Regions from separate parts of the Actinoplanes sp. NPDC004185 genome, predicted to be linked through region 2. Evidence: riboswitches for the same ligand, from Rfam matches in the RefSeq annotation. Region 2 holds a riboswitch; the other holds the start of a gene.
The links. Region 2 has a riboswitch for thiamine pyrophosphate ahead of ACWEOZ_RS23930 (ECF transporter S component). Riboswitches for the same ligand answer to the same signal wherever they lie in the genome.
Positions count from the first base shown of each region.

Region 1 (6,929 bases), on a different contig from region 2:
TGACCTTCATCCGAACCTCCCCGGTGCGAACGCGTCCAGCTGTGGCGCCGACTTCCCGGTCGCCACCAGTTCGGCGATCAGATCGGCGGTGACCGGGGCGAGCAGCACCCCGTTGCGGTGGTGCCCGGCCGCGACGACCACGCCCGGCCCGTACGCGCCCAGCAGCGGCGCGTTGTCGGGGGTGGCCGGCCGGTGCCGGACGAGCGTCTCGACCAGCTCGCACTCGCCCAGGTCGGGCACGAGATCGGTGGCGGCGCGCAGCAGGTCGAGCACCTGCCCGGCGGTCACCGTGGCGTCCACCCGTTCCTCCTGGGTGGCGCCGACGACCACCTCACCGTCGGCGCGCGGCACGAGGTAGACGTGCCGTCCGTCGGCCCAGCCGCTGACCACGTGCCGCAACAGTCCGGGCTCGCCACGCAGCCGCAGCACCAGCCCTTTCACCGGCCGCACGGGCAGCCGGGTCAGTGCCGCCGTACCGGATCCCGCCGCGACCACCACGGGTCGCGAGGCCGGGAGGTCCACCACTCGCTCGCGCACGATCGCCGGGCCCAGGGCGACCCGCAGCGCTGCGACGACCCGCCGCGGATCGACCTGCCGGTCGTCGGGAGCGTGGGCACCGCCGCGCAGCCGCGGTGATAAAGCCGGTTCCAGCTCGCGGATGGCGCTGGGCAGCAGCGGGCTCACCCCGAGGCCGTGCTGACGGCGGTATTCCCACAGCCGTCGCGCCTCGGCGAGGTCGTCGGCGGTCAGGGCGACGCTCAGGGTGCCGACGGTGTCGTAGCCGACGTCGATGCCGGTCTCGCGCCCCAGCTCAGCGGCGAAGTCCGGCCACCGCGCGGCCGAGTCGACCAGGAGCCCGGTCAGCGCCTCCTGACCGAATCCGGCCTCGCCGGCCGGGGCCAGCATGCCCGCGGCCGCGTACCAGGCGCCGTCGTCGCCGCCGCTGTCGTGGACGGTCACCGTCAGCCCGCGCTGCGCGCACCGCCACGCGATCGAGAGCCCGATGATGCCGCCACCGACGACCGTGACCTCGGTGCTGCTCATGCCAGCGCCCGCAGCAGATCCTCGGTCGCCCGGCCCGGGTCGGCCGCGGCGGCGACGGCGCCGACCACCGCGACCGCGGCGGCTCCGGCGCCGAGCAGCGACCGCGCGTTGCCGGCGGTCACTCCCCCGATGGCGACGATCGGGGTGTCCGGTACGGCCGCGGCAACCGCCCCCACCGCGTCCGGCCCGAGCGGAGCCGGCAGTCCGGTCTTGGTGGTGGTGGCGAAGGCGGGACCGACCCCGAGATACGAGGCGCCGGCCCGCCGCGCCGCGCGGGCCGCAGCGACGTCCCGACAGGTCGCGCCGAGCACGCCCACCGGCCCGAGGACCTTGCGGGCCACCGCCACCGGCAGATCGGCGGCGCCCACGTGCCCACCGTCCGCGCCGACCGCCAAGGCCACGTGCAGCCGATCGTTGACCAGGCACAACACCCCGTACGGGCGGCACAGCTCCAGGACGGCGTCAGCCAGGTCGTACGCGTCCCGGTCGCTGACGTCGTCCTCGACCCGGACCTGGATCGCCAGGCGGTGGCCGGCGTCCAGCCGCCGCGCGGCAGCAATGGCGGCGGCCACGACGGTCAGCGGCTGCCGGCCGGGGCGGGCGTCCGTGATGACGTGCAGGTGCGGAAAGGCAGGGCCCACAACACACTCCTCCCTGCGCCGGCATGACCCGGATCAGGTTCGACGGTCGGGGGCCGCGACAGCCCCCCTCTCAGCCCGGTGCACCGGACTCCCGTGGGGTTGGTTCCGAGCAGACCGTAACCCCGCGGCCCGCCGCCCGTAAACCCCTGCGTCGCTCCACTGTGGGTGGTCGCGTCGTGACTCAGAGCCCGCACGCTGCGAGAAAGGGCCCAGAAAATTCATTTCCGCCGAGTTCCCCGCGTGGGCAGGATCACCGTCGTGACCATCGATACCCGAAGTGAACCGCCGCAGGTGGCGGACGAGCGGGCCACCCTGACCGGCTTCCTGCAACGCCAGCGCGAAACTCTCGCGATGAAGTGCGCCGGGCTGACCCCGGCCCAGCTCCGCGAGCGGGCCGTCGCGCCGTCCGGGCTCTCCCTGCTCGGCCTGGTGCGGCACCTCACGCAGGTCGAGCGCAGCTGGTTCCGGGCCGTGGTGAACGGCGAGGACTGCGCGCCACTCTGGGCTCGCCCCGGGTCCGGCGTCGTGGATTTCGACGCCGATGACGCCGACCCCGGGGAGACGTTCGCGGCCTGGCGGGCGGAATGTGCCCGCTCCCGGTCCATCGTGGACGCCGCCGGATCACTCGACGACGTGGGCCACCACGGCACGGAACCGTTCTCGCTGCGCTACGTCCTCACCCACATGATCGAGGAGTACGCCCGCCACAACGGCCACGCCGACCTGCTCCGGGAACGCCTCGACGGCGCTACCGGCGAGTGATCGCCGGTGGCTAGCGGACGTCCCAGACCGGTTCGGGAGTCTCGACGACCTCGCCGTCGCCCTGGAAGAGGATGAAACGGTCGAAGCCCCGGGTGAACCAGCGGTCGTGGGTCACCGCGATCACCGTGCCCTCGAACGCCTGCAGCCCCTCCTCCAGCGCCTCGGCCGACGCCAGGTCCAGGTTGTCCGTGGGCTCGTCGAGCAGCAGCACGGTCGCGCCGGACAGCTCCAGCAGCAGCACCAGGAAACGGGCCTGCTGGCCGCCGGAGAGGGTGCCGAAGAGCTGATCGCCCTGGGCCGCCAGCTCGTAGCGGTTCAGGGCCTTCATGGCCCCCGCCCGGTCCATCCCGGAACGGTGGTCGTCACCCCGCCAGAGAATCTCCACCAGGGTACGTTTCAGCAGCTCCGGCCGGTCGTGCGTCTGCGAGAAGTGACCCGGCCGGACCCGCGCACCGAGCCGCGCGACACCGTTGTGGGCCACGTGGGCCAGCGGTGCCCCGTCGACCGGCTTGTTGTCCACGTCAGGGGCGGTGCCGCCGGCCGCCAGCAGCCGCAGGAAGTGCGACTTGCCCGTGCCGTTGGCGCCCAGCACCGCCACCCGGTCGCCGTACCAGATCTCCAGGTCGAACGGGAACGTCAGATTTTCCAGCTCGAGCCCGGTGCACATCACCGCGCGCTTGCCCGTACGCCCGCCGCGCAGGTTCATCCGCAGCGACTGCTCCTTGGGTGGCAACGGCGGTGGCCCGGCCTCCTCGAACTTGCGCAGCCGCGTCTGCGCCGCCTGATACCGCGACGCCAGCCCGTCGTTGTACGCCGCCTTGTTCTTCAGCGTGAAGACCAGCTCGCGCAGCTTCTCGTGCTCCTCGTCCCAGCGTCGGCGCAGCTCCAGCAGCCGTTCGTGGCGGTCGGAGCGGGCCTCGTGCCAGGACGCGAAGCCACCGGGATGCGTCCATGCGCTGCCACCCTCGACGGCCACCACCCGGCTCGCCGTCTGGGCCAGCAGCTCCCGGTCGTGCGAGACGTAGAGCACCGACTTCGTCGACTCCTTGAGCCGCGCCTCGAGCCAGCGCTTGCCGGGCACGTCGAGGAAGTTGTCCGGCTCGTCGAGCAGCAGCACCTCGTCGCCTCCGCGCAGCAGCAGGTCGAGCGCGAAGCGTTTCTGCTGGCCGCCGGAGAGCGTGCGCACCGGCCGGTGCCGGACCTCCTCCCACGGCTTGCCGAGGATGGCCACGGCCACGACGTCGAAGAGCACTTCGGCGTCGTAGCCACCGGCCTCGCCCCAGCCGGCGATCGCGTTGGCGTAGGCCAGCTGCGCCTTCTCGGCGTCGGGGTTGCTCTCCAGCGCGGACTGGGCCGCGGCCAGGACCGCGCCGGCGGCCCGCAGCGGCGGCGCGACCAGCGACAGGGCCAGGTCCTCGAGGGTACGGTCGTCGCCGATCATCCCGATGAACTGGCGCATCACCCCGAGCCCGCCGGCCCGCGCGATGGTGCCGATCGGGGTCGAGGTGTCCCCGGCGACCATCCGCAACAGCGTCGTCTTGCCGGCCCCGTTCGGCCCGACGAGCGCCACCTTCGCACCCTCGCCGACCCGGAACGACACGTCGGAGAAGAGCTCCCGGCCGTCCGGCAGCACGAATCCGACCCCTGACACGTCTACGTAACCCACGTGGGCATCCTCCCCGACGACCCGCCGGTGGTCAGCCGGTTTTTCCGGTCACCCGCAGCACCCGGAAGCCGCGCTGGCTGGCCGTACGCGTCACTTCCCAGCCCAGCGAGACGAGCCAGGTGTGCAGCGAATCACCACCGAGGTTGCGGTTGATCACCAGCCAGGCGACCCCGCCGGGCGCGAGCCGGGGCAGCCAGCGTTCCATCAGCGCGCGCAGCTCGGCCTTGCCGACGTGGGTCGGCGGGTTGCTCCAGATCTGCGTGAAGGTGACGTCGTCGGGCACCTCGTCGGGGGCGGCGACCCGCACCCGGCCGGCCAGCCCCAGGGCGGCGGCGTTCTCCGCGGTCAGCTCCCGGGCCCGGGCGTTGACGTCGATCGCGTAGACGGTGGTCTCCGGCGCCTCGCTGGCGAGCACACACGCGATCGGGCCGTAGCCGCAGCCGAGGTCGAGCAGGGTGCCGGTGGTCGCGGCCGTCGGCAGATCGCCCTTGCGCAGCAGGACGGCGGTCCCCGGGTCGAGCCGCCCGGCGGAGAACACCCCGCCCGCGACGACCAGGTCGTAGGCCCGGCCGGCGGCGGTGAACTCGATACGGCTCCGCTTGGCGGGCGCGGCGGGCTCGGCGCTGAAGTAATGGTCGGCGGTCACACCGCCCATCCTCCCCCAACGCCCGCGCCCGCAACGACGGGAGGCCACGGGAGGGTGCCGCACACGCTGTGCGTCCATCGATCAGGGTGCCCTCCTACCGTGGCCTGCATGCCTGGCGATCCGCACCCCCGCTCCGCCCACCGCGCCGGCCCGGCGGGCGGACTCGCGTCGCTGACCCCGCAGGGCCTGGTCCGCCAGGCGCAGGCGGGACACGCCCGCGCCCGGCAGGCGATCATCAGGCAGGCCCTGGCCCGCCGGACCCGAGGCGGCCGAGCAGCCGACCACCACGCCCCGGGGCGGACGGCTGGCGTCGCCGGCCCCTTCGGGGGCGAGGACCTGTCGCACCCGGCCCTGCAGTTCCCAGGTCGGCATTGCTCGGACCCGCAGCGCTCGGGCCGGCCGTCCTCCGGGCGGCTCTGCCCGGATCCGCGGCACGCGGACCGGCATCCGTCGGATCCGCGGCACGCCGGCCGACAGCACCCGGGCCGGGACACCGCGGGATTGCGGACGGTCCGGTTGCGGCAGGTCGGACTGCAGACCGTGGTGCGGCTGGCCGCCGAGTTCCAGGCCGCCCAGGTCCGGGCGGCCGGACTTCCGGCGACCCGCATCCCCGGGGCCCGGATTCCGGGAGCCCGCTTCCTCGGGACCCGCCTTCGGGCGAGCGACCTGTCCCCGGCCGATGCTCCAGCCGTCGAATGGCTGGGATCGGACCCCGTGGTCACCGACCGGCCGGCGACACCGCAACACCGGCAGCATCGCAGCGGGCAGTGGCCGGCCCCCGCCGCCCATCAGCGGCACACGCCGCAACGGCGGCGGGCGCCCCGGGAACCCCAGCAGGCCCTGCAGACGCTGATGCGCGGGCTCGCCGCGTTGATCGTCCTGGCCATCGTCGGACTGAGCGCGTTCTTCATCGTCGCCGAGCAGCGCCGCGGGGACGGACGGGAATCCGCCGTCGCCCCCGGCTCCGAGCCGGCCATCGCCTCCCGGGCGGTCGACGCCGAGCCGCTGACCCAGCGCGAGGTGTTCCCGGACCCCACGGTCCGGCTCGCCGCCGGCGATACGGGTTACCGGGTCGACCTCACCCACAGCGACAGCGTGTGCCGGACCGCCACGACGGGTGACCTCGGCGCGCTCCTCGACGACTACGGCTGCGAGCACGTCGTCCGGGCCCGGATGCTGGCTCCGTACGGCGGCTACCAGGTCACCGCGGGCATCTTCAACCTCACCGACGAGCAGGGTGCGGCGCAGGTCAGCGAGCTGACCGGCACTCTGGTGGAGAACGGCCGGGGCACCTTCGCCATGCTGGGCGGCACGGCCGGCGACCCGCTCGGCGAGCCCCTGGCCCAGGTGGGCTGGCACAGCCGCGGTCACTATCTGTTGTACTGCGCCATCGCCCGGCCCGACGGTCAGCTCGTCACCGACGACGACCCGTACGCGGCCCGGATCACCACCGAGCTGGTCGAGCGCTACCTGGGTGAGCAGGTCATCGGGAAGCGGGCGCTAGACCCGTAGCCGGCGGGTGGCGTCGGCGCGGTCCGCGTACTCGGTCTCGTCGGGATAGCCGACCGCGATCAGGGTGAGCCCGTGTGCCGGCGCGACGGTGACCTCGCTGGACCGCTCCCGCAGGGTCAGCAGCTTGGCCGGCCAGTCCGGGTCCCGGCGGCCGTCGCCGACGCTCAGCATGGCCCCAACCAAGCTGCGCACCATCGCCTGGCAGAACGCGTCGGCCTGCACGGTGGCCACTGCCACCCCGTCGGGCTCGCGGCGCCACTCCAGCCGGGTGATGGCCCGCACGGTGGTGGCGTGCTCCTTGCGCTTGCAGAACGCCGCGAAGTCGTGCAGCCCGACCAGCCCGGCCGCCGCCTCCTGCAGCCGTCCCAGATCGAGGGGCCGCATCCAGCCGATGGTGTCGTAACGCCGCAGCGGCTCCGGCCCGAAAACGGTGTCGGCCACCCGGTATTCGTACCGCCGGAACGTGGCGGAGAACCGGGCGTCGAAAGTCGACGGTACGGGCGTGACGGCCCGCACGCGCGCGTCCGGCGGCATCAACCCGGCGAGCCGCCGCACCAGCGAATCCGCCAGCGACTCCCACACAGCCGTCGGCAGGTCGATGTGGCACACCTGGCCGGTCGCGTGCACGCCGGCGTCGGTCCGGCCCGCCACGGTCAGG
Region 1 is NZ_JBSGFR010000012.1:42,147-49,075, forward strand. It holds gene thiS (sulfur carrier protein ThiS) at 1-10, opposite strand, end outside; gene thiO (glycine oxidase ThiO) at 7-1,044, opposite strand; gene thiE (thiamine phosphate synthase) at 1,041-1,664, opposite strand; TPP riboswitch at 1,679-1,790, opposite strand; gene ACWEOZ_RS14440 (DinB family protein) at 1,944-2,447, shown strand; gene ACWEOZ_RS14445 (ABC-F family ATP-binding cassette domain-containing protein) at 2,458-4,113, opposite strand; gene ACWEOZ_RS14450 (class I SAM-dependent methyltransferase) at 4,145-4,759, opposite strand; gene ACWEOZ_RS14455 (hypothetical protein) at 4,868-6,271, shown strand; gene truA (tRNA pseudouridine(38-40) synthase TruA) at 6,260-6,929, opposite strand, start outside.
Region 1: another riboswitch for thiamine pyrophosphate. It lies ahead of thiE (thiamine phosphate synthase); the one in region 2 lies ahead of ACWEOZ_RS23930 (ECF transporter S component).

Region 2 (6,929 bases):
GTTGCGCCGGGCGAGCGGTGCCGTGCCGGCCTCGAAGGTCGGCAGGGTGAGCGTCATGCGGCCCGTTCCAGGCGGTGGACGGAGCCGGCGAGCGCCGCCACGAAATCGTCGTCGTGGGTGACCGCGACGATGCCGTGGCCGTCGTCGCGCAGCCGGGCCAGCAGGTCGACCAGCTCGATCCAGGTGCGCCGGTCCTGGCCGAACGTCGGCTCGTCCAGCACCAGCAGCCGGGGCGCGGTGGCCAGGGCCGTCGCCACGCTCAGGCGCCGGGCTTCGCCACCGGACAACGTGTACGGGTTGGCGCCCGCCAGCTTCTCCAGCCGCAGCCGTTGCAGCAGGTCGTCGACGACCCGGCGGACCTCGGCCTCCGGGCGCCCGATCCGGCGCGGGCCCAGCGCCAGCTCGTCGGCGACCCGGTGGGTGACGAACTGGTGCTCCGGGTCCTGGAAGACCGAGCCGATCCTGGTGGTCAGCTCGGCCGCCCGCCACCGGTGCGGTGCCCCGCCCGGGGCGGCGTCGATCGTGCCCGAGGTGGGTTTGAGCAACCCGCCGAGCAGCAACGCCAGGGTGGACTTGCCCGCGCCGTTGGGGCCGGTCACCGCCAGCACCTCGCCCTCGTGGGCGGCCAGCGTGGTCGGCGCGAGGCGGTTGCGCAGGGAGGCGGCTGTGGCGCGTACCAGAGGGGCACCCGGACCGGTCACGGCCCGGCTGGGGGCGACCGGGTGACCCGGCACCCAGACCCCCTCGTCGGCCAGCCGGTCGCCGTGCGCGGCGAAGACCGCGCCCGGCGGGCCGTCGGCCCGGACCCCGCCGCCCGGCTCCAGCACGACCACCCGGTCGACGAGCGTGAGCGCCTCCGCGACCCGGTGCTCGACGATGATCAGCGTGGTGTCGTCGCCCAGCGCGCGGGCGACCGCGGCCCGGATCAGCGCCGCCCCGGCCGGGTCGAGGTTGGCGGTCGGCTCGTCGAGCAGCAGCAGGCCCGGGCGCAACGCGAGGGTGCCGGCCAGCGCCAGTCGTTGCTGCTCACCGCCGGACAACGCCCCGGTCGGGCGGTCCCGGCCGTAGCCGAAGCCGACCCGGTGCAGCGCCTCGTCGACGCGCGGCCAGATCTCCCCGGCCGGTACGCCCCGGTTCTCCAGCCCGAACGCCACGTCGTCGCCGCTGCGCGACATGACCAGCTGGGTCTGCGGATCCTGGAAGACGATGCCAACCCGCTCGCGGGCCTTGCGCGGGTCGAGCCCGTCGATCTCGACCGTGCCCTCGGACTCGCCGGAATCCTCGGGCAGCAGCCCGGCGAGCGCCGCCAGCAGCGTGGACTTGCCGGCCCCGGACGGCCCGAGCAGCAGCACCCGCTCGCCGTGCGCGACACGCAGGTCGACCCCGCGCACCGCCCACGCCTTACGACCGGCGTGCCGCCACCCGAACCCCCGCAGGACCAGCTCACCCATAGTCAGCCCTCCTTTGTCATGCCCTCATGGCCCTCGCGGTCCCAGCCGTCGCCAGCCGCCGGCAGACGACGCTCGGTGCAATCGGTCATGACTAGACGGCGGCGCGTTCGCGGCCCGAGGCGAAGCGGTCCAGCACGCCGGTCTGGGCCAGCGCCCGGACCAGCAGGATGCTGCCCAGGCCGGCCACCAGCAGGGAGCTGACCGCCGTGATCGCGATGTACGGCAGCCGCAACGTCGCCCACGACATCCCGCCGTACCAGACGAAAGCGTCGTAGACGGACGCGGCGATCCCGGCCGCGGCCGCCGCCAGCGCCGCCACCGGCAGGTTCCACACCCGGTACGCGAACGCGGCGAAGACCAGCTCGGCCGCGGCCGCCTCGATCGGTCCCTGCAGCACCAGCGTCCAGCCCCAGCTCGTGCCGAGCGCGACGGACACCAGGGCGGCCAGGGTCAGCGTGTAGAAGGCGGCGCCCGGCTTGCGGATGACCAGGGCGCCCAGGACGGCCGGCACCAGCCAGACGCCGTACAGGATGGCCCGGCCGGGCAGCGGGATGGCGTCCGCCGGGCCGTTCCAGAGCAGGCCCCAGGCCCAGAAGATGACCCCGAACGCGACCGCGATGATCGAGGCGATGACGATGTCGATGGTGCGCCAACGGTGCTTCATGTGATGTGCCTCCCAGCTCGTACCGGGAGGAGACGCGACGCCGTGGCCGGGGACGTCTCCCGGACATGGCGCGGCTGGAGAAAGACCGAGCTCCCTGCGCTGGCATTACCCAGATCAGGTTCGAGGGTCTGCGGTGTCACCCGCACTCTCAGCGCTGTGCGCTCCCCTGTCGGATTGCTTGTTTGTTTCGGTGCTTGTGTTTCGATGAACGCTAACACCGTACGGGCGTACGGGACAGCGTAGGAGGCGTCACATGCAGATCCAGGCCCGAGGTCTCACCTTCGACGTGTACGAGGGCGGCCCGGCCGACGGTGCACCGGTGCTCCTCCTGCACGGTTTTCCGCAGGACCATCGCGAGTTCGACCTGATCCTGCCCCGGCTGCACGCGGCCGGGCTGCGCACGTACGCCCTCGACCAGCGCGGCTACTCACCCGGCGCGCGCCCCGCCGCGGTCGCCGACTACCGCCTCGACGAGCCGACCGCCGACGCGGTCGCGGTCCTGGACGCGCTCGGGGTCGCCCAGGCGCACGTCATCGGCCACGACTGGGGTGCGCAGGTGGGCTGGCTGCTCGCCGCCCGGCACCCGGACCGGGTCAGCACCCTGACCGCGGTGTCGGTGCCGCACCCGCGCGGGCTCGGCGTCGCCCTGCACAACCAGCCGTCGCAGAAGCTGCGCTTCGCCTACATGGGGGTGTTCCGGTCGCGGGTCGCGGAGCGGCTGCTGCTCGGGGCCGGCGGTACGGCGCTGCGTCAGATGATGCGCCCGATCGGCGCCCGGGCCGGCCTCTACGCCACGGCCATGCGCGAGCCGGGCCGGCTCACCGGCGCGCTGAACTGGTACCGCGCCCTGTCCAGCGGGCAGCTGGCCAAGGTCGGCAAGGTCACCGTGCCGACGACGTACGTGTGGAGCGACGGCGATCCGGTCGTCGGCCAACCGGCCGCGCTGGCCACCGCCACCTGGGTGGAGGCCGACTACCGGTTGGTGACCTTGCGGGGGATCGGCCACTGGATCCCGGAGGAGGCGCCGCGCGCGCTGGCCGACGTGGCGCTGGCCCGCATCGGCGTTTGACGCCGTTCACCTTCGGGCAACCTCTCCTCCACCGAGATGGAGGTTCGATGGCCGCCGAGAAGCGACGGAACAAGCACGAGACCGAGAAGCAGCGGTGGGACCGTAATTTCGCCGACCTGCTGCAGGAGCTGCGCGTGGCCCAGACGGGTGTGCAGATCCTCTTCGCGTTTCTGCTGACTCTGCCCTTCAGCAACGGCTTCCCGAAGACGACCGACTTCCAGAAGGACACCTACATCGTCGCGCTGCTGGCCGCCGCGGCCGCCACCGCGATGATCATCTCGCCGGTGGCGTTCCACCGGGCCTTGTTCCGCCAGGGCCGCAAGCCCGAGCTGGTCCGCTACGCGCACAAGATGGCCACCGGTGGCCTGGCCTTCATGCTCATCTCGATGGTCAGCAGCGTGCTGCTGATCACCGACTATCTGACCAACATCTGGGTCGCGCTGATCCTGACCGGCATCGCCGCGTTGTTCTTCCTGACCTTCTGGGCCGCCGTCCCGTGGGCCCGCCGCAACTGGGTCGACGATGACGACGAGGAAGCCGACGAGGAGTTCGCCGAGGACGCCGCCGAACCTAGCGAGGCTTCGCGGGCTTGAGCCCGAGGTCCTTGAGCTCGAGGGCGGCCAGGGCCTGCACCGCGGCGGCGTCGCCGTTGCGCCAGGACTGGGCGATGTCCGGGCCCAGCCTGGCCAGCTCGTTGAGCGGCCGGCTGGCCAGGGCCCGCAACGCCAGCAGGTCCTGACCGGCCGGCTCGGTGCGCACCTGGACGGCCACCGCGGCGCGGCGCATCCACCGCAGCCGTTTCGGCAGCCACAGGAAGAGCACCAGCGCCAGCGGGACCGCGACGATCAGCAGGGCCATGGTCAGCGCCAGATTGTCGACGACCTCCTGCTGCTGGCGGCCGGCCTCGGCGATCGACTTCGCGGCGTCGGCGGCGCTGTTGAACGGCGCGGTGAGGTCGTCGCCGACCAGCGGCACCCGACCCACCTTGCCGCCGATGTCGCCGAGGTTGCCGGCGATCCCGGTGCCCGCCTCCTGCAGTTTCTGGCCCGGTACGCCGAGTTTCTCGACCATGTCGTTGACCCAGAGACCGGCCCGGATCCAGGCGTAGACCCAGAACACGACGAGGAGATCGGTCAGCAGCTGGCGGACGGCGGTGGGCAGCCGGTCGGCGTACATCTTCACGCGCGACAGCGTCCCACGCGCGGGCTAGGAACGCTTCGCCGCGCACTCCGGGCACGTACCGAAGATCTCCATGGTGTGCGAGACATCGACGAAGCCGTGCCGGCCGGCGACCTTGTCCGCCCAGGTCTCCACCGCCGGGCCCTCCACCTCGACGGCCCGCCCGCAGGACCGGCAGACCAGATGGTGGTGGTGGCCCTGGCTGCACCGGCGGTAGAGGTGCTCGCCGCCGGGCGGGCGCATCACGTCGATCTCGCCGGCGTCGGCGAGACCCTGCAACGTGCGGTAGACCGTGGTCAGGCCGACCCGCTCGCCCCGCTCACGCAGGATGGCGTGCAACTCCTGGGCGCTGTTGAAACCCTCGGCGTCCGCGAGAACGGCGCTGACCGCACTGCGCTGCTTGGTGTTCCGGACAACAACGCTGTCCTCGCTCATGCTGCGCCTCCTTCGTCATGCTCTCCTGGCCCTCGCGGCTCGGGTCCGCGGCGCGCCGCGGCCAGGCGTCGCTCGGTGCAGTCGATCATGACCCTTCCCTTGCGTGGCTGACGGCGTCGGCGACGATGTGGGCGACGTGTTCGTCCACGAGTGAGTATGCGATCTCGCGGCCCCGCCGTGCACCCCGCACCACGCCGGCGCCACGCAGCACCCGCAGGTGCTGCGAGACCAGCGGTTGCGGCGCGCCCAGCTTCTCCACCAGCTCGTGCACGCAGCGTTCGCCGGCGCCGAGCTCGGCGACGATCGCCACCCGGATCGGTGCGGACAGCGCGCGCAGCAGCTCGCCGGCCGCCTCGTACGCCTCGTAGCCGCTCGTCGGCACAGGTGCCACGTTACTGCTCATCGGGCGCCTGCTCGCAGCACGACTTCGGGCGGTTCCAGCTGGGCCGTGGCCTGCTGCCGGCCCGCAGCCGAGCGGCGGCGCAGCACCCGCCAGGTCCCGGCGCCGACGGTCACGGCCACGAAGGCGGCGATGGCCAGGATGACTATCGTGGCGCCCGGCGCGGTGTCCACCTCGCCGGCCAGCCAGACCCCGGCGGCGGCCGAGCCCACGCCGATCACCATGGCCGCGGCCATCGTGCTGCGGAATCCGCGGGTGACCTGCTGAGCCGCCGCCACCGGGACCACCATCAGGGCGCTGACCAGCAACAGGCCGACGGTGCGCATGGCGATCGTGACGGTCACGGCGGTGGTCACGGCCATCAGCAGATTGAGCGTACGCACGGGCAGGCCGGACACCCGGGCGTACTCCTCGTCGTTGCAGACCGCGAACAGCGCCTGCCGCAGCCCCAGCATCGCGATCAGCACCGCGACGCCGAGGACCGCGATGACGATCAGGTCCTGCCGCGACGTGGTGGTCAGCGAGCCGAAGAGGAACTGCATCAGGTTGGCGTTGCTGCTGTCCTCGGACAGCCCGACCAGCACCACCCCGCCCGCGATGCCGCCGTAGAAGAGCAGGGCCAGGGCCAGGTCACCGGAGGTACGGCCACGCTCGCGGACCAGCTCCACCCCGATCGCCCCGATGACCGAGACGACCACCGCGGTGAGCACGGGGGACTGGTTCAGCAGCAGGCCGACACCGACGCCGGTGAGCGCGACGTGCCCGATGCCGTCCCCGATGAGCGACAGCCGCCGCTGCACCAGGTAGATGCCGAGCGCCGGGGCGATCAGGCCGATGATCAGGGCGCCCAGCAGGGCGCGCACCATGAAGTCGTACGCGAAGAGGTCGATGAGTCTTCAGTCCCCTCAGGGGCGGCGGGCGGGGCGGTCGGACGGCATCAGTTCGCCGGCATCCGGTCGGTGGGGGCCACGCAGATCCGGGCCTTCTCGGCCTCGGCGTGCGGGTGGACGTGGTCGTGGCCGGGCTCGGCGTGGTGGCCGGCGGGCTCGGGCACCGCACCCTCGTACGCGATCCGCCCGTGGTGCACCACGACGGCCTTGTCGATGAGAGGCTCGATCGGCCCGAGCTCGTGAGCGACCAGCAGGATGGTCCCGCCCGCCTCGGCGAAGCGGCGCAGCGCCGAGGCGAAGGCGTCCTGGCTGGCCGCGTCGACGCCGGCCGTGGGCTCGTCCAGGATCAGCAGGTCCGGCCGTCCGGCCAGGGCCCGCGCGATCAGGGTGCGCTGCTGCTGGCCGCCGGAGAGGGTGCTGACCGGGTCGGCGATCCGGTCCAGCAGGCCGACGTCGGTGAGCGCGGCCCGGACGGCCTCCCGGTCGGCCGTCCCGGACGGCCGGAAGATGCCCCGGCGGGCCAGTCGTCCCGACGCCACGACCTCGCCGACGGTCGCGGGCACGCCGCTGCCGGCGCCCATCCGCTGCGGGACGTAGCCGATCCGCTCCCATTGCCGGAACCGGCGTTGCGGGGTGCCGAAGAGGGTGACCGTGCCGGCCTCCAGCGGGACCAGCCCGAGGATGGTGCGGATCAGCGTGGACTTGCCGGAGCCGTTGGCGCCCAGGATCGCGACGACCTGGCCGGGCTGCACGTCCAGGTCGATGTCCTGCAGCACGGCCCGGCCGCCGTACGAGACGGCGGCGTGCGAGACGGTGACGACGCTCATGACGGGCATCCCAG
Region 2 is NZ_JBSGFR010000023.1:135,069-141,997, forward strand. It holds gene ACWEOZ_RS23920 (energy-coupling factor transporter transmembrane component T family protein) at 1-57, opposite strand, end outside; gene ACWEOZ_RS23925 (ABC transporter ATP-binding protein) at 54-1,451, opposite strand; gene ACWEOZ_RS23930 (ECF transporter S component) at 1,543-2,115, opposite strand; TPP riboswitch at 2,189-2,293, opposite strand; gene ACWEOZ_RS23935 (alpha/beta fold hydrolase) at 2,369-3,184, shown strand; gene ACWEOZ_RS23940 (DUF6328 family protein) at 3,232-3,777, shown strand; gene ACWEOZ_RS23945 (hypothetical protein) at 3,755-4,360, opposite strand; gene ACWEOZ_RS23950 (Fur family transcriptional regulator) at 4,391-4,798, opposite strand; gene ACWEOZ_RS23955 (ArsR/SmtB family transcription factor) at 4,884-5,201, opposite strand; gene ACWEOZ_RS23960 (metal ABC transporter permease) at 5,198-6,088, opposite strand; gene ACWEOZ_RS23965 (metal ABC transporter ATP-binding protein) at 6,136-6,915, opposite strand; gene ACWEOZ_RS23970 (metal ABC transporter substrate-binding protein) at 6,912-6,929, opposite strand, start outside.